One region of the Paenibacillus sp. AN1007 genome, then DNA from elsewhere that is predicted to be linked to it. Evidence: predicted binding sites of a transcription regulator. Region 1 holds the regulator's gene; each other region holds the start of a gene.
The links. The regulator Rex, encoded in region 1, represses fermentation and respiration genes when NADH is low (regulators of the CRP and FNR family bind a similar motif). The targets are predictions, from matches to a motif close to TTGTGAAATATTTCACAA.
Positions count from the first base shown of each region.

Region 1 (5,483 bases):
ACCGTCCTCATCAGGCGGATAGTGATGCCTTGGCAACCGCTCATGTGCTTCTCAAATGTCTGGATGAGCTGCGGGAGCTTCCGCTGATTACCATTCAGCGGCTTAGCGATCTGTTTGCGCCGGAAGACAGCGACCTTGGCTGGTTTTTTGACGGGCTTCGTGCCGAGAAGGAAGCAGACCCGATACAGGACCTCGATGGACATACGTATTATCGTCAACTCGCGCTTAATGTTAGCGACTGGACGGAGATCGGAGCGCCACGTGATGAGAGAGAAGCGAATCCGCTGGAAGGTGTCAGCTTTGATCAGTTTATGGATCAGGTAAGAGACAACCTCAAAGAGACGCTGGATCATTACGAAGAACGTGAAGCTCAGACACAGATGTTCAGCAGCGTACGACAGGCGCTGGACGAAGAGAAACATTTATTGCTGGAAGCCGGAACAGGAACCGGAAAATCACTGGGATACCTTTTGCCTGCCATTTATGAAAGTGTCAAACAGGAGCAGAAGGTGATGGTAAGCACCCACACCATTAACCTGCAGGAGCAGCTGCGCGAACGGGATATTCCGATGCTGACGCAGGTGGTTCCGTTTCCGTTTAAAGCATCGGTGTTCAAGGGCAGAGGTCATTACCTGTGTCTGCGTAAATTCGAGCACAAGATTAATAAACGGGAATTTGCCACGCCTAAAGAGGACTACTTCACCGCAGCCCAAATGATTGTATGGCTCACACAGACCGAGACGGGTGATGATGAAGAATTAAACCTCAGTGCACGCGGAGGCGATTTCTGGGAGACGGTACAGAGTGAATCCGAGTCCTGTCTCGGCAGATCCTGTCCGTGGTTCCGCAAGTGCTTCTATCATCGTGCCAAACATGAAGCAGGACTTTCTGACATCGTGATTACCAATCACTCGAAGCTGTTTACTGACGTGAAGGCTGCCCATCAGCTGCTGCCCGCGTATGAAAGTCTGGTTATTGATGAGGCGCATCATCTGGAAGATGTAGCAGGTAAACATCTGGGTCTTCATATGAAGTACTTCACCCTTGTTCACACGCTGACCCGCTTGTTCAAAGACAGCCGCAACGGTCAGCTGCCGATGCTGCGTTCTCAGCTGTCCGGACATGAAAATGCGGTGCAGTGGGGTTCTATGGTGGATCAAATGTTCCCGCTTGCCGTTGAGGTTAAGGAGATGTGGGACCGTCTGAGCGACGCTTTGTTTGGCCTGCTGCCGGAACGCAGTGATGCTTCACCAGGTGAAACCGGGCAGTTCTCCCTTCGTTTGAAGGCTTCGCAGAAACCTGCGAAATGGCAGGAGCTGCAGGAACTGGAGAACCAAATCTATGTGACCCTTGGTGACTTGGTGCGCAAAGGGGATAAGCTGCTGCTTGAAGTGAAAGAGGATCAGGACGATTATCAGTCTGACAGTTTAATTACGGATATCACCGGGCTGTTAAAGGATCTGACGACATTAAAGGAGAATTTAAGATTCTTCATGCGTATGGACGATGCCAAGACGGTGTATTGGATGGAGGCCAGCGGCCAGTTCCGCAGCAAATCACTGCAGCTGTATGCTGTTCCTGTAGATGTAAGTGCACAGCTGAAAGAGATGTTTTTTGATAAAAAGAAAAGCGTTGTGCTTACGTCGGCTACGCTGTCCGTGGATAAGTCATTCCAATTCATGATTGAACAGCTTGGCCTGCAGGAAGCTTCCGACAATAACCGCCTTCTTACATCCATGCTGCCTTCACCGTTCAATTATAGGGAACAGGCCTTGTTAGTCATTCCGCGTGATTTTCCAAGTCTGAAAGGCAGTGTAGGAGATGCTCACTTTGTACAGATGCTGGTACAGTCCCTTGCCGAGACGGCGATTGCGACACAGGGACGTATGATGGTGCTGTTCACCTCATACAAAATGCTGAGACAAGTGTATGAGCCGTTGAAGGAGGCTTTATCCGGGAATGATATCTCCCTATTGGGCCAAGGCGTTGACAGCGGTAACCGTTCCAAGCTCACACGAAGATTCCAGGATGCCAAAGCGGCAGTTCTGCTGGGTACGAGCAGCTTCTGGGAAGGGGTAGATATTCCAGGTGAAGCCCTCACTTGTCTCGCAATCGTAAGGCTGCCGTTTCAGCCGCCTAACCATCCGCTTCTGGAAGCAAAGAGTGAACTGCTGCAGGAGCAGAAAAAAAATCCGTTTATGAAAATGTCTGTCCCTCAGGCCGTCATCCGGTTCAAACAGGGATTTGGCCGGTTGGTTCGGACAGGCAAGGATCGGGGGATCGTTATCGTGTATGATACGCGAGTAATTGAAGCTTATTATGGCAAGTACTTCCTGTATTCCTTACCTGGACCCAAAATGGAGCATATGCTGACAGAACAGATGGTTCCGCGTATCGCCGAATGGCTGGATCGTCCCATCGTGAATGAAAATGATTCGATTTTGTAAGCTATAGCATTGCATTGTACTTCTGCATAGCGTTAAACTCGAAAGAGACTTCGAAAAGCAGCACATCATGAACTTATAATCCCAACAATACGGGCATTCTGTATGAGGAATGATGCATATTTTGCATGTATACAGAATGCTCCATTTTTCAATATTTATTATTTTATCGTGGCAATGGTAAGGGGGAGCAGGAATGAAATCGGATAAAATTTCGGAAGCGGTAGTACGGCGTCTGCCCGTATATTTGCGTTATCTTAACGAGTTGGTTCAGCGTGAGGTGACCACAGTTTCTTCACAGGAGCTTGGACAGCGATTGGATCTGAATCCGGCCCAGATTCGCAAGGACCTGGCTTATTTTGGTGATTTTGGCCGTAAAGGAATCGGGTATGACGTTTCTTATCTGATCGAGAAGATTCGTCACATTTTGAAGATTGACCAGCAGATTAATGTGGCTCTGGTTGGAGCGGGTAATCTAGGACAAGCGTTGTCCAACTACAATGCTTACTTGAAAGACAATATGAAGATTGTTGCTATTTTTGATGCGTTCGGACCGAAGATTGGCAGTAAGATTAACAGTCTGACTGTCCAGCCGATGGAAGAGCTTGCAGCAGCGGTACAAAAAGATAACATTCGCATCGGGATTATTACGGTTCCGGATACGGAAGCTCAGAACGTCGCGGATCAGCTGATTGAATCGGGAATCGAGGCAATTCTGAATTTTGCACCAACGATTCTAAAAACACCATCACATGTTCGTATCCATCACGCTGACTTTACAACAGATCTGCTCAGTTTGGCTTATTATTTAGAAAACGGGAAGGAAGAAGAGTCTGATGACAACAACGAATAGATGGGTAATTCAAAACGGTAAATTTGCCGTAAACGAAGGCGCAAACTGGACAATAGTTCAAGGGTATATGGTCATTCAGGATGACAAGATTGTGCATATTGGTGAGACGCTGCCGGATGGAGACGAGCAACTGGCGAAAGTGGATGGAAAAGGACTTCTCTTCCTGCCGGGTCTGATCAATACGCATGGTCATGCGGCCATGTCACTGCTTCGGGGTCATGGGGACGATCTGGCACTTCAGGTATGGCTCCAGGAAAAAATGTGGCCGATGGAAGCAAAAATGACTTCGGAAGACGTTTACTGGGGCGCATCGCTTTCGGTGCTTGAAATGCTAAAAGGCGGAACAACAGCGTTCCTGGACATGTATGATCATATGGATCAGGTGGCAAGAGTGGTTGAACAGTCCGGGGCAAGAGCTGCACTGGCTCGCGGTGTGATTGGACTTTGTTCCGAAGAAGAGCAGATGCGCAAGCTGGAAGAGTCCGCAGCATTTGCGCGTGAATGGAACGGACAGGCGGATGGACGGATCACAACGGTTATCTCCCCGCACGCACCTTACACATGCCCTCCAGATTACATAGAGAAGCTTGTACAGGCCGCGCATGACCTTAACCTGCCGCTGCACACGCATATGTCAGAGACATTACGTGAAGTAGAGCAGAACGTGACAGATTACGGCCTGCGCCCTGTAGCTCACCTAGAGAAGCATGGCTTTTTCTCACGTCCATCGCTTGTAGCCCATGCGGTTCATCTGAACGATGAAGAAATTGAGATTCTGGCCCGACATGATGTGGCAGTATCGCATAATCCGGGCAGCAATCTAAAGCTTGCTTCCGGAGTAGCCCGTGTGCCTGCTATGTTGAAAGCAGGGGTTACCGTGTCTCTGGGTACAGACGGACCCGCAAGCAACAACAACCTGGATATGTTTGAGGAAATGAGACTTGCCGCACTGATTCATAAAGGTGTATCTGGCGATCCAACTGCGGTTCCTGCGGGTGAAGCACTGCTGCTTGGAACAGGTTTCGGCGCGAAGTCTATTTTCCTGAACGACACGGGTGCGCTGCGAATGGGGATGAAGGCAGATTTTATTGCGCTGAATATTGAACAGGCTCATTTTTATCCGCATACGGATCTGATCTCTCATGCGATCTATTCTGCCTCGGCTAAAGATGTGGAACATGTATGGGTAGACGGAAAACAAGTGGTGAAACATGGCGAGTGTTTGACAATGGATGAGGAGCGCATTTTGCGGGAATCTCAATTGGCCTTTGATCAGCTTCTTGCCCGTTAAAAGACAAGCTGGCCATCAACGCGCAGTATTCAGAGAAAGGAAGTTCAGCTCTTGAAGAAGAAAAAGAAGTGGATCTGGATATCGCTGCTCATTCTGGTTCTGATCTTGTTTGGACTTCAAAGGTATTACGTCTATGTAACACAAGATCAGCGTAAAGAAGAGGCATTGGCTGTACAAGCCGCACAAGACCAGTTGGGGATTACATCGCCTGATGAGCTTCGAAAGTACGTCTGGGGCGAGAAGAATGGCTCTGACAACATCTATTGGACGATGACCGCCAAAAATAAAGATAATCAAAACGTAATGGTGTGGGTTAAATTTGATAACAACAACCAGCCAGTCCAGGGCGCTGCGGGAGTACACAGTGAATTGATCCAGAACGGGATGTCCGAAACGCAGATTCGCAGCCGATTTAGTTCCGAGGTGCCGGGTGGTGAGATCAAACGGATCATGCCAGGTGTCGTGAATAATATCTACGTATGGCAAGTGTACTACAAAGATGGTACGCATAATTATTATCGTTTTTATCGGTTTAGCAATGGAGAGCAGGTAGATTTGGTCTATACCGTACCGAACAGCTAGAATCGAAAAAGAGCAGGAAACCGGCAGTCAGCACATCGACTGAACCGGTTTTTTGGCTTTTCTATCAAATGATTGTGAATTAAATAGTTAAAATTAATAATTTATTCATATTTTCACCTTCGATATTGTATATACGATGTGATATACTCATTTATGTACTGAAGTTACAATAAAACGCAAAAAAATCTGCAGTTAACGATGCAGACATCAAGTTCACTCTTTGATTAATAATTATAAATATAAGCCTGTAGATCGAGAATAGGCTCATTTTGGGAGGGGTAATTCATTTGAAGCTGAAAGTATTGCCTATTGT
Region 1 covers NZ_CP159992.1:1,793,401-1,798,883, forward strand. Annotated here, with positions in the region: gene dinG (ATP-dependent DNA helicase DinG) at 1-2,447, shown strand, start outside; gene ABXS70_RS08245 (redox-sensing transcriptional repressor Rex) at 2,641-3,297, shown strand; gene ABXS70_RS08250 (amidohydrolase) at 3,281-4,588, shown strand; gene ABXS70_RS08255 (DUF5590 domain-containing protein) at 4,640-5,170, shown strand; gene ABXS70_RS08260 (hypothetical protein) at 5,458-5,483, shown strand, end outside.

Region 2 (5,483 bases), 870 kb from region 1:
GCTGTCATCTTCACTGAGAATGGCCAGAATCGGCAGATTCCACTTCCCGCCAATCACCTGAAAAGCATACGTCGCGGGACACAGCTGATCAAAATTAAAATCGTATTTCATACGAAAACCTCCAATAGTATACTTTTTGATACTAAGTCAGAAAAAGAATCGTACTTGTTCTTAAGATTATAGATATTATAATCATACTAACACAAAGCTAATCTATTCGATAAGATCAAAAAGGCGGGATAACGATGAGTAACGAATCTATGATGTGTGACCTGGAAACGGGTGTATGCGGCATAAGTGATGAAGAAGAGATGCAGGTTATTGATCTAAAGCAGGAAGAGAAAAAAGTTACGCTGTACTATGCAACCGACCCGATCTGTTCGCACTGCTGGGCACTTGAGCCTGTCCTGCATCGCTTTATTGAAGAGTATGGTCATTACTTTAACGTAGAGATTAAAATGGGAGGATTGCTGGCAAGCTGGGAGGGATTCTCTGATGGTGCAAACGGTATTCAGAAACCTTCCGATGTTGCCGGCCATTGGAGGGAAGTAGGCGAGCACTCACGCATGCCGATTGACGGGTCCTTATGGTATGATCAGCCGATTCAATCTTCCTATCCGCCTTCTCGGGTATTCAAGGTGATTCAGCGTATGCATCCTGGGAAGGAACAGGCATTCCTGAGACGAGCACGAGAAGCCGTCTTTGCATTGAATCAAAATATTGGAGAAGATGAAGTGCTGATTGAACTTGTCAACCAACTCGGACTGAATGGTAAAGAAATCGTGGACGCATCCTCACAGCAAGCTGCACAGGATTTGTTGGAAGAAGATTTTGAGATGACTGCCCGTCTTGGCGTTCGAGGATTCCCCTCTATTATTATCGTGAATAAAGAGCAGCAGGGAATTAAGGTGGTAGGGGCTCGTGCTCTGGAAACGTACGTTCAAGCACTGCAGCAGATTTTGGGTGAGACGCCCAAACCCAAAAAGATCGCGGCCCTGTCTCACACATTCCAAGAAGGGAACCTTCTTTTCTCGAAAGAGATCGAGGTGCTGTACGACATTGATACGGGCGATGTGGAATCCTATGTACATTCACAATTACCAAAAGATACCTACCGGATCGAGCAAATATTAGGAGAAATGGTCGTTCAGCGTGTATAACAGTCTTAGGTAAAAGTTAACAATGGATTTAGTACATTTATCCATGTGTTATTACAAATTCCCCGAGGGTTGTATTTCAATAAAGTCACATTAATACATCTAGAATGACCTTATCTATAGAACAGGAAGTAGTATGTATTTCGCTGTTCTGATTCTAGGGTCTGATCGTAAAATGGAAGTTTGGAAAAAGAGGTAAAAAAGCAGCTGCCATTCAGGCCGCTGCTTTTTTCAGTGATGTTACTGATCCTTTTAAACGGATTAGACTGAGCGCCTAAATTACGTGAGGCAGGTTTTTGTAATACACGAGATGATCCGTCCATTCTTCGTTTTCAAAGATGAAACCTTTTCGCAAACATTCGAATTCCAGACCTGCACGTTCAGCCAGTTTAATAGAGGGAGTGTTATCCACATTAATATGGGCTTCCAATCGGTGAAACTTCAAGTCTGCTGCTGCCATACGGAGAACTTCGCATACCGCCTCTTGACCGTATCCTTGTCTCCAATGCTGATTGTGGATGGTGTAGCCAAAGCTGGCCCATTGAAACGGTTCTCTAGCCAACGTGGCAATATCAATCATGCCCAGATGTGTACCATCTTCTTTTCTGAATACACCGAATATATATACGGCATCGGTGCGGGCAAGTTCCTGATGTCTCTCCACTAGCTGCTCGAACCATTCAGGTGTGCAGTCACTCATATCGATTTTTCCAGGATCATGTCGATGCCGAGAGGGAAAGCGGCTTTCGAATTCATGCAGCCAGTTCTCATAATCTTCGTTTTGTAATGGTCGAATCACCAGTCGCTCGGTTTCCGACCTATGATCAAATTTACCTTCAATAATGTTCAAGTTCAATGTGACATCTCCTTTGTACGGATTTGTTGTTTTTGATTTTGCAGAAAAAATAGACTGGTTTTCGAGCTTGTCGGTTATGTACCATGGACATCACACCTTTCATTTTCATTAATTATGCAGCTCTTTCTGTGTCATCAGACCGTTAAGCCATTTAAGTGTAACACAGATTCATGCGCCCCAAGAATTTCGGTTGGCTCCAAGGCAAAATTCAGGAACTCACTCACGGTAAAACGATGAAGATTATTTATGTGGCTGCGAAGCTTATTAACACGTGAGTGTGCAGCAAATCAATAGCTCCAAAGGGTGGTTTTAATATTTTTCACCAACTTGTCAGAAAGAGTTGAGCCTTTCTTGAACGTTTAAGGTCGAAGACGTGTCAGTGATTGAATTGATTAAAATTGAGGATATAATAATTTTGAATATCAGGTCTGAGCCAATCCTAGAGGCGCTTCGCAATCAGAGAATATAAGGCATCCAGCGCTGGATTTCGCTTTACATCTGAAGGAGTAAAGAAGGAGTAAATGTGCTTAACGAGTGGCAGCCTATCGTTGTCATTTGTTTTGTGAAATTTTTCTCATGTTAAGACCTAAAAAATGATACAAAGAAACATAATCAATGAATGGAGTTTGAGAGGAGGCATTATAAAATGGCAATCGATACCGTCTTATGGAGCAGGCTCGTAACAGGTCTGACACTCGGATTTCACGTTATTTTTGCAACGCTTGGTGTAGGGATTCCGTTAATGATCGCCATTGCTGAGTTTATCGGAATTCGGAAGAAGGACCCCCACTACATACTTATGGCGAAGAGGTGGTCAAGAGGTTTTGTCATCTCGGTGGCTGTTGGAGTGGTGACCGGTACAGCGATCTCACTGCAGCTTGCTCTGGTGTGGCCTAACTTTATGAAGCTGGCTGGGAATGTTATCGCACTGCCGCTTTTCATGGAAGTATTCGCGTTCTTTTTTGAAGCCATTTTCCTGGGCATCTATCTTTACACATGGGATCGGTTCAAAAACCCGTACATTCACTGGCTGCTGACCATTCCTGTAGTTGCGGGAGCAGGGATGTCAGCGGTGTTTATTACAACCGTGAACGGATTTATGAATCAGCCTGAAGGATTTGTAATGCAGGCAGGTCAATTTACTGCGGTAAACCCTGTACAAGCCATGCTGAATACAGCCACATTCTCCAAGGTGTTCCATGTATTAAGCTCGGCTTACTTAACAGGGGCGGCTCTGCTTGCCGGAATCGCTGCGCTGGCCATGTTGAGAAGAGGAGTATCCGCTTATCACAAAAAAGGACTAAATCTGATGATGGCCGTCGTGTTGGTATTCAGTTTATTCAATACACTCGCTGGTGATGTATCCGCCAAATTTTTGGCTGAACACCAGCCGGAGAAGCTCGCTGCTGCCGAATGGCATTTTGAGACGGAGAGCGGCGCAGATTTGATTCTGCTCGGATGGCTGAATGCGGAACATGAGATTATAGGTGCACTGCATCTGCCCAAGATCCTCAGCTTTTTGGCCTTTGGAGATTTTAATGCCAAGGTCACCGGATTGAACGAATTCCCGCCGGATGAGCAGCCTCCGCTGCTTGTGCATTATTTATTCGATCTGATGGCCGGCATTGGATTCGCGCTGCTTGCCATATCCGGTCTATATTTTCTGTTTGTACTCTGGAAGAGACGTAATCCACTCAACAAGTGGATGCTTCGCCTTGCTGCAGTCAGCGCACCGCTTGCCTTTCTAGCTGTGGAGATGGGCTGGTTCTATGCAGAGATCGGTCGGCAGCCGTGGATCATTCGTGGATACATGCGGGTCGAAGAAGCAGCCACTTCATCCCCGAGTATCCGAATTTTATTTTTTGTCTTCCTGCTCTTGTACATCGTGCTCGGCGTGATCTGTGTCCTTGTGTTGAAGCGTCTGTTCAACAACAATCCTGCTGAGGTTGAGCTGGAAAAGTGGTTGAAGTCCAGAGAAGATCGAACGGCTGCAGCTGCAGGGAATGGAGGACATAACCAATGAGTTATGAGTTGATCGGTATTTCGGTACTCTGGCTGTTCCTGTATGGATATTTAATCATCGCTTCGATTGATTTCGGGGCTGGATTTTTCGCCTTTTATGCACGCCTGACAAAACAGGATCATCTAATTAACCGTTTGATCTCCCGCTATCTGTCACCCGTCTGGGAGATTACGAATGTATTTTTTGTCTTTTTCTATATTGGCATCATCGGATTTTTTCCGGATACGGCTTCCTATTATGGTGCGGCACTTATTGTTCCCGGAAGTATTGCCGTCATTCTGATTGCCATTCGGGGCTCGTTCTATGCTTTTGAAAATTACGGTTCCAAGAATAACATCGTGTACCTGTTTTTATACGGAGCTGCAGGATTGCTGATTCCGGCATCTCTGTCCGTGGCCCTGACTTTGTCCGAGGGCGGGTTCATCCTGAAGCAGGGAGAGACGATTTCCCTGGATTACTGGGCATTGTTTACCAATCCTCTATCCTGGAGCATCGTTGGTCTTGCGATTGTCTCCGTTTTGTTTATCAGCGGATCGTTTCTAACCTTCTACGCTTCGAGGGCAGAGGATAAGGGCGCATTGAAGCTTATGCGTAATTACTCCCTGTTCTGGAGCACACCGACGATTATTCTGGCACTGACAGCATTTATATATCTGGGTCAGCACAACGAACGCCATTTTCAAAATATGATGGACCTCTGGTGGCTGCTCGCTTTATCGGTAGCCTTCTTCATGACTGCCATGTGGCTGCTGTATAACGGACGTCGTTATGGTCTTGCATTTATATGCATCATGCTTCAATTTTTCTGTGCCTTTTTTGCTTACGGGATCGGTCAGTATCCTTACATTCTCGATCCATACATTACGATTCAGAGCAGTGCCACATCGCCAGCTATGGGTTTCGCGCTTGTCGTTGTCTTTATCGGAGGACTATGCCTGCTGATTCCTTCTCTGATTCTTGTGTTCAGATTGTTCCTGTTTGACGCGGACTATGTCAAAGGCAGCAAATAAAAGGAGGGTTGTCCCGTGAAAAGGCAGCGAAAAGAACAAACGAAGCAGCAACCCGAGCAGCAGGGGAAGTCGCCTGGCAGAAGGAAGTCGGAACTGATTAAACAGCAAATGTCTTCGCTTCGGAAAAGCAGAGTGCTCCTTATGGCCTTTTCACTGGCCCTGGGTGCAGCTGTTATAAGTCAGGCTGTGTTTATGGCTGAGGCTGTGCAGCGCATTTTTGTAGAAAAGGCATCTTTCACATCGATCATGCTGCTGCTTGGTATATTACTGACCGTTATGGCTGTACGTACGCTGTTAGCATATGCCAACGGCAGCGTTGGCATATACATGGCCGCACGTGCCAAAACCCAAATGCGGGCTGTAGTGTTACAGAATCTGACCCGAACCTCTATGTTCTCGTCGCTGCAGGGGCAGACGGGAGGTAAGGTCAGTGTGGC
Region 2 covers NZ_CP159992.1:2,661,574-2,667,056, reverse strand. Annotated here, with positions in the region: gene ABXS70_RS11820 (helix-turn-helix domain-containing protein) at 1-111, opposite strand, end outside; gene ABXS70_RS11815 (DsbA family protein) at 246-1,160, shown strand; gene ABXS70_RS11810 (GNAT family protein) at 1,432-2,007, opposite strand; gene ABXS70_RS11805 (cytochrome ubiquinol oxidase subunit I) at 2,660-4,036, shown strand; gene ABXS70_RS11800 (cytochrome d ubiquinol oxidase subunit II) at 4,033-5,046, shown strand; gene cydD (thiol reductant ABC exporter subunit CydD) at 5,155-5,483, shown strand, end outside.
Region 2: ABXS70_RS11805 (cytochrome ubiquinol oxidase subunit I) is a predicted target of Rex. The motif match lies at 2,574-2,591, and genes of this name have one in related genera.

Region 3 (5,483 bases), 3.1 Mb from region 1:
AAGAATCTCGCTATAATTCCGGCTCAGGACTGGCCTTATTTCGAACGTTACAGACAAGCCGCCAGGCAGCATGCGGAAAGCTATCCCCAAATGGAGACAATGACAAGACAAGTAAGAGCCCACATACAGGAGGTTGGTCCGGTCAGTTCAAATGAATTAAATGCACTGCAGCTAGAAGGAGATTTCACTTGGCGTTCAGCCATTCACTGGAGTAGTGGCAGCAATGCTGCACGCTCGGTGCTGGAACAGATGTATTCGACAGGTGAACTCGTGATCCATCATAAAAAAGGCACACGTAAATATTATGATATAGCTGAGAAACACATACGGGCTGATGTGCTGCATGCACCCGAGCCGCTGCTGACCGAATTGGATCATCACAAGTGGAGAGTATTGCGCCGAATCGGTGCTGTTGGTTTACTGTGGAACCGTGCATCCGATGCCTGGCTTAACATATGGGGACTAAAAACGGAGCAGCGCAGCAAAGCTTTTCATGAGCTGATGCTGGAGAAGTGTATCGCTGCTGTCGAGGTAGAACAGATGAAGGAGCCATTATATTGTCTGGCTGCAGACTTACCACTTATCGAGCACGTACTGCAAAATCCGGAGTTACAAAAGCGCTGCGAATTGATTGCCCCGCTCGATAACTTATTGTGGGATAGAAAGTTAATTCATGAATTGTTTGATTTCGAATACAAATGGGAAATATACACGCCTGCTCTCAAACGGAAATTCGGTTATTATGTGCTGCCTTTATTGTATGGAGATCGGTTTATCGGAAGAGCTGAGATTACCGTGGAACGTAAATTCGAAAGGCTGGTTGTTAAACATGTCTGGTACGAAAAAGACATCAAGCTAACCGAAGAACTTGTAACCGTAGTGAGGGAATGTTTCGAACGGTTTTCGATATTTAATCACTGTGAGACCATTTTGATAGAGAGTTAAGGACTGTTCTTAAAGGTAGGTTGAAAACAAACCTGAATGTCATATTTGATATAGCCTGAAGCTATAACCAGTCATATTATTTTGGTATCTCTTCTAACCCTGCTCAGCGTGATATGATAATCATATACAACGAGGGGGTTATTTACATGACAGACAAGTTTCAGATCGTGGGAAGTTTATTGCGGCCGGAAGAGCTGTTGACATATAAGACACAGATTGAACACCGAGATGATATCCAGTACCCATTCTATGAGAACTTTGAAGGATACCAGCAGTGTGAGACCAAGGCGATTGAACAAGTGATCCAAAAAGAAATCGAAAATGATCTGTCCGTCATCACGGACGGTGAGTTCTCCAAATCCATGTGGCATCTCGACTTTGTCTGGGGCTTTGGCGGAGTGGAGCGTTATATCGCGGATCATGGGTACTTTTTCCGGGATGTGGACGGCACTTCCAAATATGAAACACGCAAAGACATCGGGCTGCGCATTACGGGCACACTGAGCGGCAGGAATCATCATTTCATTCAACTGTTCAAACAGCTGCAGGATCAAGCGGGTGACCAGCAGACTAAACTCTGCATCCCGTCACCGTCCCATATTTTCGGTGAGCTGTCATGGTCGGACAACATCGGAGGTAAAGATGCGGTGTATCAGAATACACAGGAACTGAAGGCGGGTCTGGTGAATGCCTACAAGGAGTTTGTACAGGAGTTTGCCGCTGCAGGCGGGACAATTTTGCAGATGGACGACTGTTTGTGGGAGCTGTTTGCAGATGACAATCCGAACTCGCCGTTTACCGGGGAGCATATTAATCAAGAGGAAGTCCAGGGTCTCGCCACGGAGTTTATTGATATTAACAATACGGTCATTGACTTCGGTCACAGCCTGGGTCTGAAAATGTGGACACATAACTGCCGCGGCAACTATGATTCCCGCAACATGGGTGGCGGGTCGTATGCGAAGATTGCGAATCTGTTCCTGAAGCAGTTGAAGTATGACCGCTTCTTCCTGGAGTGGGATGATGACCGCGCAGGTTCCATCGAAGCGCTGGAAGTGTTCAAGGACAGACCGGATACGGAAATTGTACTGGGACTGCTGTCTTCCAAAACGAGCACACTCGACGATGAAGAACGCGTAGTGCGCCTGCTGGACGAAGCATCCAAAATCATCGACAAGGACAGATTGCTGCTGTCTCATCAGTGCGGATTTGCCTCTTGCGATGGGGGGAACGAACTGAGCGAAGCGCAGCAGTGGGCGAAGATTCATCAGGGTCAGCAGATTGCGAAGCAGTACTGGGGCAGCTGATTCCCATCCACGCGTAGACATAAACCTTAAACATCATTGCCATAGGTATTGAACAATGCCGCTCAAACGGGTAGACCCTAAATAAATACGTGAAGCCTTTGATACAGCGATCTTTTCCAAGCAGCATTTGGGAAAGGTCGCTTTTTTAATGTGAAAAAGGAAATCCAAAAATCGGAGGAATGCTGCTGCTCTCCAGGTTATTCTGTCATCGGAGTGGGCTGGGGGACATCATGAGTTCAACTGATGTAGATTCCCGCAGCGATACACATTCGTTAACTTGTGATCGTTATGTCGGCATTGTGATTCTTCTCACTTTCCTGACCTGACATCTGCTCTACACTTAGGCATGTAGATAGGGGGAAAGTGGATGATGATGCCGCAGCTCGAAGCCCAAAAGCAGCAGATAAGACCGCAGATGAAGCCGCGTGATTATAGCAGATATCCCTTCATTGTGATCTGGGAGGTGACGCGGGCATGTGCACTGAAATGTCTGCATTGTCGTGCCGAAGCCCAGTATCGAGCGGACCCGAGGCAGCTGACTACAGAACAGGGGAAACGGCTGATTGATGACATCGCTGCTTTGGAGGAGCAGCCGCTGTTTGTCTTTACCGGCGGAGATCCGTTAATGCGGCCTGATCTGTTTGAACTGGCGGACTATGCGATCCGGGAGAAGGGGCTGCCTGTGTCCATGACGCCCAGCGCTACCCCGAAGGTCACTCAAGCGGCAATTATGCAGGCCAAGAAAGTGGGTTTATCCCGCTGGGCGTTCAGCCTGGACGGGTCAACAGCCGAGATCCACGATCATTTTCGCGGAACGAGAGGTTCGTATGATCTGACGATGAGGGGAATCCGGTTTCTTCAGGAAGCAAACATTCCAATTCAGATTAACACAACGGTATCCAGATATAACCTTCAAGATCTGGATGCAATCAGCCGCAAGGTGAAGGAGATGGGCGTTGTGCTGTGGAGTCTTTTTTTCCTCATTCCGACAGGCAGAGCCCGGGAGAAGGATATGATCACGCCGGAAGAGCATGAACAGGTTATGAAATGGATGGTGCAGCTTGCTCATGAGATGCCTTACGGCGTGAAATCAACGGAGGCACCACACTACAGAAGAGTAATGATGCAGCAGCGGGCAGCGGCAGAGCAGCAAATAAAGCAGCGGTTAGCGCAGAGCTCGGAATTCAACTTGGGACGTCATTCGGAAGTAGAATTAAGGCCAGATACGGGGCGATTTTCAGAAGACAACGCAGATCAAAATGCAGGTTCAGCCCTCTCCAAACACAAAGATTTGCTGGGACGCGCACCGCAAGGGGTTAATGATGGGGACGGATTTGTGTTTATCAGTCATACGGGTGATGTCTATCCCAGCGGTTTCCTGCCTGTGGTGTGCGGTAATGTGAAAGATGAATCACTGATGGATGTATACAGAAACTCACCTGTGATGCAGACACTTAGAGATAAGTCGAAGCTGCAGGGTAAATGCGGCGTGTGCGAGTACAAAACGATGTGCGGAGGCTCCAGAGCAAGAGCGTATGCAGTTACAGGAGATTATATGGCTGGTGATCCGGCATGTGCCTACATTCCGGCAGCGCTGCGATAAAGTTTATATGGCGGGAAGTGTAACATGGAGAATCAACACAGGAAACAAGTCGTCATCGCTGGCGGCGGTATTACCGGATTAAGCGCAGCCTATTATGTGGAGCAGTTTTGCAGGGCAAACGATGTAACAGCAGATATTGTCATAGTGGAAAAAAAAGATCGATTCGGCGGGCATGTGCACACCGGTAAAAGGGATGGATTTGTGATCGAACGGGGACCCGATTCTTTTCTCGCACGCAAAACGTCTATCATTGAGCTTATGCATGAGCTTGACATGGGGGAAGAAATCGTCGGTACGCGGCCGGGAGTATCTCACAGTTACATCGCCTATCGGAACAAGCTGCATCCAATCCCGGATGGTTTCATGCTCGGAGTACCCACGAAATGGAAACCGTTTATAACTACCCGACTGTTATCACTGCGGGGTAAAGTGCGCGCTGCGGCTGATCTTGTTTTGCCGCGACGGTCAAGCCCACAGGATGAATCACTGGGTCAGCTGCTGCGCAGACGACTCGGCGATGAAGTATTGGAACAGATTGCCGAGCCGCTTCTGGCAGGCATCTATGCGGGTAATGCAGATGGACTGAGTGTGCAGGCAACCTTTCCGATGCTGCAGGAAACGGAGCAGAAACATCGCAGCCTGATTGTAGGCATGCTTGGGGTGAGAAAAAGTCGAGTACCGAAGCAAGCAGCCAAGCCTGCAGCCGGCGCAGCTGTGAAATCTGTATCACAACCAGCGGGCACGGCTTCGAGAAGCATGTTTTTAAGTGCAAGCGGTGGACTGGAGAGCGTGGTCACCCAACTTGAGCAGGCACTGGCTTCAACGTCCACAGTGCGGCTGATCAGGAAGACGGAAGTCATTCAAGTGACCAAAACGGATACAACCCCAAACACTCATAGAGGCCGATATAAGATCCATTTAAGCAGCGGCTCTTCACTTGCAGCGGATGCAGTTGTGATCGCCGCACCTGCCTATGCAGCAGCGGATATGTTGTCACATGAGCATGATTCGATTGCAGAATACCTGCGTTCGATTCCTTATGCTTCTGTAATAAACGTTGTACTCGCTTATCGTGAACAGGATGTGGGTGTTTCCCTTCAAGCGTCCGGCTTTGTCGTACCGCGCAAGGAGGAACGTAAAATCACTGCCTGCACTTGGACGTCGAGCAAGTGGGCACATACAGCCCCCGAAGGTCATGTTCTTATGCGGGCATATGTAGGTAAATATGGTCGTGATTCAATGAGCCAGCAGCTTGCCGATGACGATATTATTGCTGAAGTCCGTCGTGAATTACAGGAAACGATGGGCATTTCGGCACAGCCCATCTTCACAGAGATTAATCGTTTACCGCATTCCATGCCCCAGTATCAAGTCGGACATCTGGAACGAATCGGAGAAGTTGAGAAGCTGCTGGAAGATGTTATGCCGGGAGTATACGTTGGTGGCGGAGGTTACCGGGGAATCGGTGTTCCGGACTGCATTTCACAAGGCAGGGTTATGGCGGAGAAAGTGATTGCCGCGTTGCTGGACAGATAAACATATAGAAGCGGCAGCCTGTCCCGAAACATCGGATAGAGCTGCCGCTTCTTTGTTGTCAGGGCACTAAGTTTCCTTACGCCGAGATGATC
Region 3 covers NZ_CP159992.1:4,914,618-4,920,100, reverse strand. Annotated here, with positions in the region: gene ABXS70_RS22105 (crosslink repair DNA glycosylase YcaQ family protein) at 1-945, shown strand, start outside; gene ABXS70_RS22100 (cobalamin-independent methionine synthase II family protein) at 1,092-2,252, shown strand; gene ABXS70_RS22095 (TIGR04053 family radical SAM/SPASM domain-containing protein) at 2,668-3,855, shown strand; gene hemG (protoporphyrinogen oxidase) at 3,880-5,391, shown strand.
Region 3: ABXS70_RS22095 (TIGR04053 family radical SAM/SPASM domain-containing protein) is a predicted target of Rex. The motif match lies at 2,550-2,567, and genes of this name have one in related genera.

Region 4 (5,483 bases), 170 kb from region 1:
TTGGCGCACAAATGGGGCGGTCAGTACCATACTGCACATGGACGCACCAATGCGATCTTATTGCCGCACGTTATTCGTTACAATGCGAAAAAACCAACGAAATTTGCATCGTTCCCGAAATATTCGCACTTTGTAGCTGATGAACGTTACGCCGAAATTGCACGTATTCTCGGATTGCCGGCACGTACAACCGAAGAAGGCGTAAACAGCTTGATCAAAGCGATTCGCGATCTGAACAAAAAACTGGGCATCGAAGAATCGTTCCAGGAAATCGGATTTGACGCCAAAGACTTCGAATCGCGTGTAGATTACTTGGCTGACCGTGCCTTCGAAGACCAATGTACAACAGCGAATCCAAAACTGCCGCTGGTCACTGAGCTGGCTGATGTATACCGCAACGCTTTCTACGGCAAATTTGAATAAGACGCATAGAGTTGAGGCAATTGATTCAGGGTTCCCCGTATTGGGGAGCCCCCATTGCCGTATCCATGTGGAAAGAGCTAATAAAGAAAAAGGAAAGGGGGTGAGAAAGGAGAGGTGGGCAAGCGGAAATGGCAGAAAAACGGAGGAGCAAAGCGTCCGTTTTTCAGGAACTTCATTCAAGCCCTTAGTTGCTCCAAGCATAGCGGAGCAATGGTTCCCCAAATGGTAGGAACGGAAGAGGGGGTGGCTGTTTGCACAATAGAGGTTCACACGATAACGGAGCGGGCAGAAGAAACGGAAGAAGCAGAGCGTTCGCTTGAAAGCTTTCTGAAAGAAAGCTGCATCGGAAGCATACGCTTATCACCGGATTTTCACTTTGGAAAAGTGAATGGAAAAAATCCGGGGATAACAGCGATCTGAAGTTGTTCTGCCCGCGGAGTGGTTAAGTGTGAACAGCCCTCGTGTCGTGCAATAAGACACCCCCAACTGGAGTGACATACATTGCTTGCTTTGTGACAAAAATCACAGATGATGAAACCAACAGGACGTATACTGAAAATGTAAGAAAAACATTCATTCCGCGGTTCCGGTTCCCCAGTAGAGAGAACGTGTTCCGGCTCATGTGAAACAATTCACATAAATCGCGGCTCTGGACTCACGATGATTTGTTTTTGCAATGATGTGAAGTGTCCAGAAATCCAAATTAGCGGAGGGATTACGATGTCGGTGATCGAAAAAGATGTTAAACAACAAACAGGCTGGAGAAACTTTACCAAAGGAACATGGACAAAAACTGTAGATGTGAATGATTTTCTGGGACATAACCTGTCTCCATACTACGGGGATGAATCTTTCCTCGCAGGTGCTACTCAAAACACAAAAGAACTGTGGGATATTGTATCGGATCTGACCAAAAAAGAACGCGATAATGGTGGCGTGCTTGATGTGGATGTGAATACACCTTCTACAATTACATCCCACCAGCCGGGTTACCTGGATCAGTCCAAAGAGCAGATCGTTGGTGTTCAGACAGACGCTCCATTCAAACGTTCCATTCAGCCATTCGGCGGAATTCGCATGATGATTGATGCATGTGAAGCATACGGCTTCGAAATGCCTCAAGGTGTCATTGATATATTTACAAACATTCGTAAAACGCATAACCAAGGTGTATTTGATGCTTACACTGCCGAGATGCGTGCAGCACGTAAAGCGGGTATTATCACAGGTTTGCCGGATGCTTACGGCCGTGGCCGGATTATCGGTGATTATCGCCGGGTTGCTTTGTACGGTGTAGATTTCCTCATTCGTAACAAAAAAGGCGAACTCAACGCGCTGGAAGTAGACGTCATTGATGAAGATGTCATTCGTCTGCGGGAAGAATTGTCCGAACAGATTCGTGCACTGCAGGAACTGAAACAACTGGGCGAGATGCATGGCTTCGATATTTCTTTGCCAGCAACAACGGCTAAAGAAGCGTTTCAGTGGCTGTACTTCGGTTACCTTGCAGCAATTAAAGAGCAAAACGGTGCAGCGATGTCTCTTGGACGCGTATCTTCTTTCTTGGATATCTACATTGAACGTGACTTGCAAGAAGGCATTCTGACTGAAGAACAGGCTCAAGAACTGGTTGACCACTTTGTGATGAAACTGCGGATTGTTAAATTCCTGCGCACGCCGGATTACAATGAATTGTTCAGCGGTGACCCAACTTGGGTGACCGAGTCCATCGGCGGGATGTCTATGAACGGTGAAACACGCGTAACCAAAAACAGCTTCCGCTTCCTGCACACGCTGCATAACCTGGGACCTGCTCCAGAGCCAAACTTGACTGTACTGTGGTCCACGAAGCTGCCTGAAGCCTTCAAAGATTACTGCAGTAAAGTATCTATTGAAACCAGCTCCATCCAGTATGAGAATGATGATCTGATGCGTCCAATCTATGGCGATGATTACGGTATTGCCTGCTGTGTATCCGCAATGAAAATCGGTAAACAAATGCAGTTCTTCGGAGCGCGTGCCAACTTGGCGAAAGCACTGCTGTATGCGATCAACGGTGGACGTGACGAAAAATCTGGAGCACAGGTTGGACCAGAGTATCCTGCCATCACAAGTGAAGTACTCGATTACAATGAAGTCATGAAACGTTTCAAACCGATGATGGAGTGGCTGGCAAAACTGTACATGAATACTCTTAACGTTATTCACTACATGCATGATAAATACAGCTACGAACGGATTGAAATGGCGCTTCATGATCGTGATATTCTGCGTACAATGGCCTGCGGTATCGCTGGACTCTCGGTCGCAGCTGACTCACTCAGTGCAATTAAATATGCCAAAGTTAAACCGATCCGCAACGAACAGGGCATTGCCGTTGATTTTGAAATCGAAGGTGAATTCCCTTGTTACGGCAACAACGATGACAGTGTTGACAGCATTGCTGTAGAATTGGTAGAAAGCTTCATGGGCATGATTCGCAAGCACAAAGCATACCGCAATGCGATGCCAACACAATCCGTACTGACGATTACTTCCAACGTAGTTTATGGTAAGAAAACAGGAACCACACCAGATGGACGTAAAGCAGGCGAGCCGTTTGCACCAGGGGCAAACCCAATGCATGGTCGGGACAAAAAAGGTGCACTGGCATCCCTCGGATCTGTAGCTAAACTGCCGTATGAACACAGCCTTGACGGTATTTCCAACACCTTCTCCATCGTGCCTAAAGCACTGGGTAAAGAAGATGCAGTTCGGAAATCCAATCTGACAGCGATGATGGATGGATATTTCGGTCAAAATGCGCATCACTTAAACGTAAACGTATTTGATCGTCAGCAGCTGATCGATGCGATGGACCACCCGGAACAATATCCGCAATTAACTATACGGGTGTCGGGTTACGCAGTTAACTTTATTAAACTGACACGTGAGCAGCAGCTGGATGTCATTAACCGTACATTCCACGGTTCAATGTAACTCACTTTTCTGTAATCCAGAGAGGGATTTCGAATCATCATAAAAAGCAGGCGCATAGCGGATGCGAATAGAAAGGAAGAGGCAGCATGGTTAACGGACATATTCATTCACTCGAAACTTTCGGGACGGTTGACGGCCCCGGCATCCGCTTCGTGCTTTTTATGCAAGGATGCCTGCTCAAATGTCAGTACTGTCACAACCCTGACACTTGGGCACTGGACGGCGGTAAAGAGATGACACTGGAGGAGGTACTGGCTGAAATCCAGCCGTACCTGTCTTACTACCGAAGCTCTGGTGGCGGACTCACTATCTCTGGCGGTGAGCCTACGCTGCAGGCCCATTTTGTCGCAGAAGTATTCAAGGAAGTAAAACGCCGCTGGGGACTTCACACTACGCTGGACAGCAACGGCTTCAATGAACCGGATCGCATTCATGACTTACTTGATCATACAGACTTAGTATTACTCGATCTAAAGCATATTGATGACGAGAAACACATCAAGCTGACGGGGAAATCCAATGAACGTACGTTAAAGACAGCAAGATGGTTATCTGACAATGGGCGAAAAATGTGGATCAGACATGTCTATGTACCTGGTATTCATGATCAGGAAGAAGATTTGTTGAATCTTGGCCGCTTTATCGGTACGCTGAACGGGGTGGAGAAATTTGAAATTCTTCCTTATCATCAAATGGGAATTTACAAATGGGAGGCGCTGGGTAAAGTTTATCCGCTGGATGGTGTTCCTTCACCAACCGAAGAAGAAGTTGAACGAGCATATCGCTTGATTGAGCAGGGGCGTACGGATACAGCAGACTTGACTTGTTCAGGAAAATAAATATATCTATTGTAACCAAGCAGCTTTTACGAACTTGTTTCGTGAGGGCTGCTTTTAACTTTTAACCTGCTGTACCTCTGTAAAACCATGCAGCATGTTCATATTAACAGATAACTATTTTCATAGTTTTTCACTTCTATTAAAAGTTTACAATTCTGTTTCATTTTTTTTAGCAACTTTTCCCGTTTCTTAGCGTCTAATCATATGACTTTTAGAGGGGATATTAATAATGGGAGCAGAAGGAGCCAAAGACTAAGAATGAATTTGAAGAAGAAATTATCCATACTTACCGCTTTTGCTGTGTTTCAAGCCTTTGCAGTAATTCCTGCAAACGCTCAAGCAGCCGAATCAAGCGAACAAACGCCAGTGAATACTGCAAAAGTAAAATCGGTTGAGGTTGTGAAGAAAGAACAGCCGATCGCCGAGTCGGAAGTAAAATCAGGAACGGCGAGCGAGTCAGCTAACACTTCATCCAGCAGCACACAACCCGTCAATAATGAAAACACGATAGAGACGAAGCCTGAAACAACAGCTCCTTCTGGAACAGAAGCTGTACCGGTTGACCCAGAGGCTGGTACAGACGAAGAACAGGGAACAGGTGAAGCGACAACACCACCGGTACCTGTTGAAGTGGAGCAGCCAGCAGCAGGCGCTGCATCCGCAGGAGGAAAATCGGGCGGAGACCTGACACTGTACATGAACAGCAATAAAATGGTTCAGGATGGAAAAACGTATTTGGCTGGACAGCCTATGGCAGTAAAAAATGGTGTGTCTAATGTAGCTATCCGTGCTCTGGTAGACCGGGTTGGCTACACTGTAAAATATGATAATACGACGAAAGAAACCATTATCATCAGCGGTTCGGATGAACTTCGCTTCAAAACCAACAGCAAGGTGTACACCGTCAATGGGGAATCAAGAACGATGAAAGGTCCTGCATACCAGGAAAAAAATACGTTCATGATTCCACTGACTTCCATCACACAAGCGTTGAACATCACGTATACTGTCAATCAGTCTGCCAAAACAGTTGTGCTGAAGCTCAATACGAAGCCGGTAGCCAGCTTCACCGTGCAAAAAGAAGTTTTTGCAGGGGACCCGGTAACCTACACAACAAAGAGCAGCTCACCTAGCGGCCTCCCGATTGTGGATGAGCGCTGGACAGGACGTGAGGATGCCTTTGAACAACCAGGCGTTTATACAGTAACCTATTCCGTTCAGGATTCGAGCGGTCAGTGGAGT
Region 4 covers NZ_CP159992.1:1,620,469-1,625,951, forward strand. Annotated here, with positions in the region: gene adhE (bifunctional acetaldehyde-CoA/alcohol dehydrogenase) at 1-423, shown strand, start outside; gene ABXS70_RS07330 (hypothetical protein) at 538-843, shown strand; gene pflB (formate C-acetyltransferase) at 1,144-3,402, shown strand; gene pflA (pyruvate formate-lyase-activating protein) at 3,489-4,241, shown strand; gene ABXS70_RS07345 (stalk domain-containing protein) at 4,500-5,483, shown strand, end outside.
Region 4: pflB (formate C-acetyltransferase) is a predicted target of Rex. The motif match lies at 1,044-1,061, and genes of this name have one in related genera.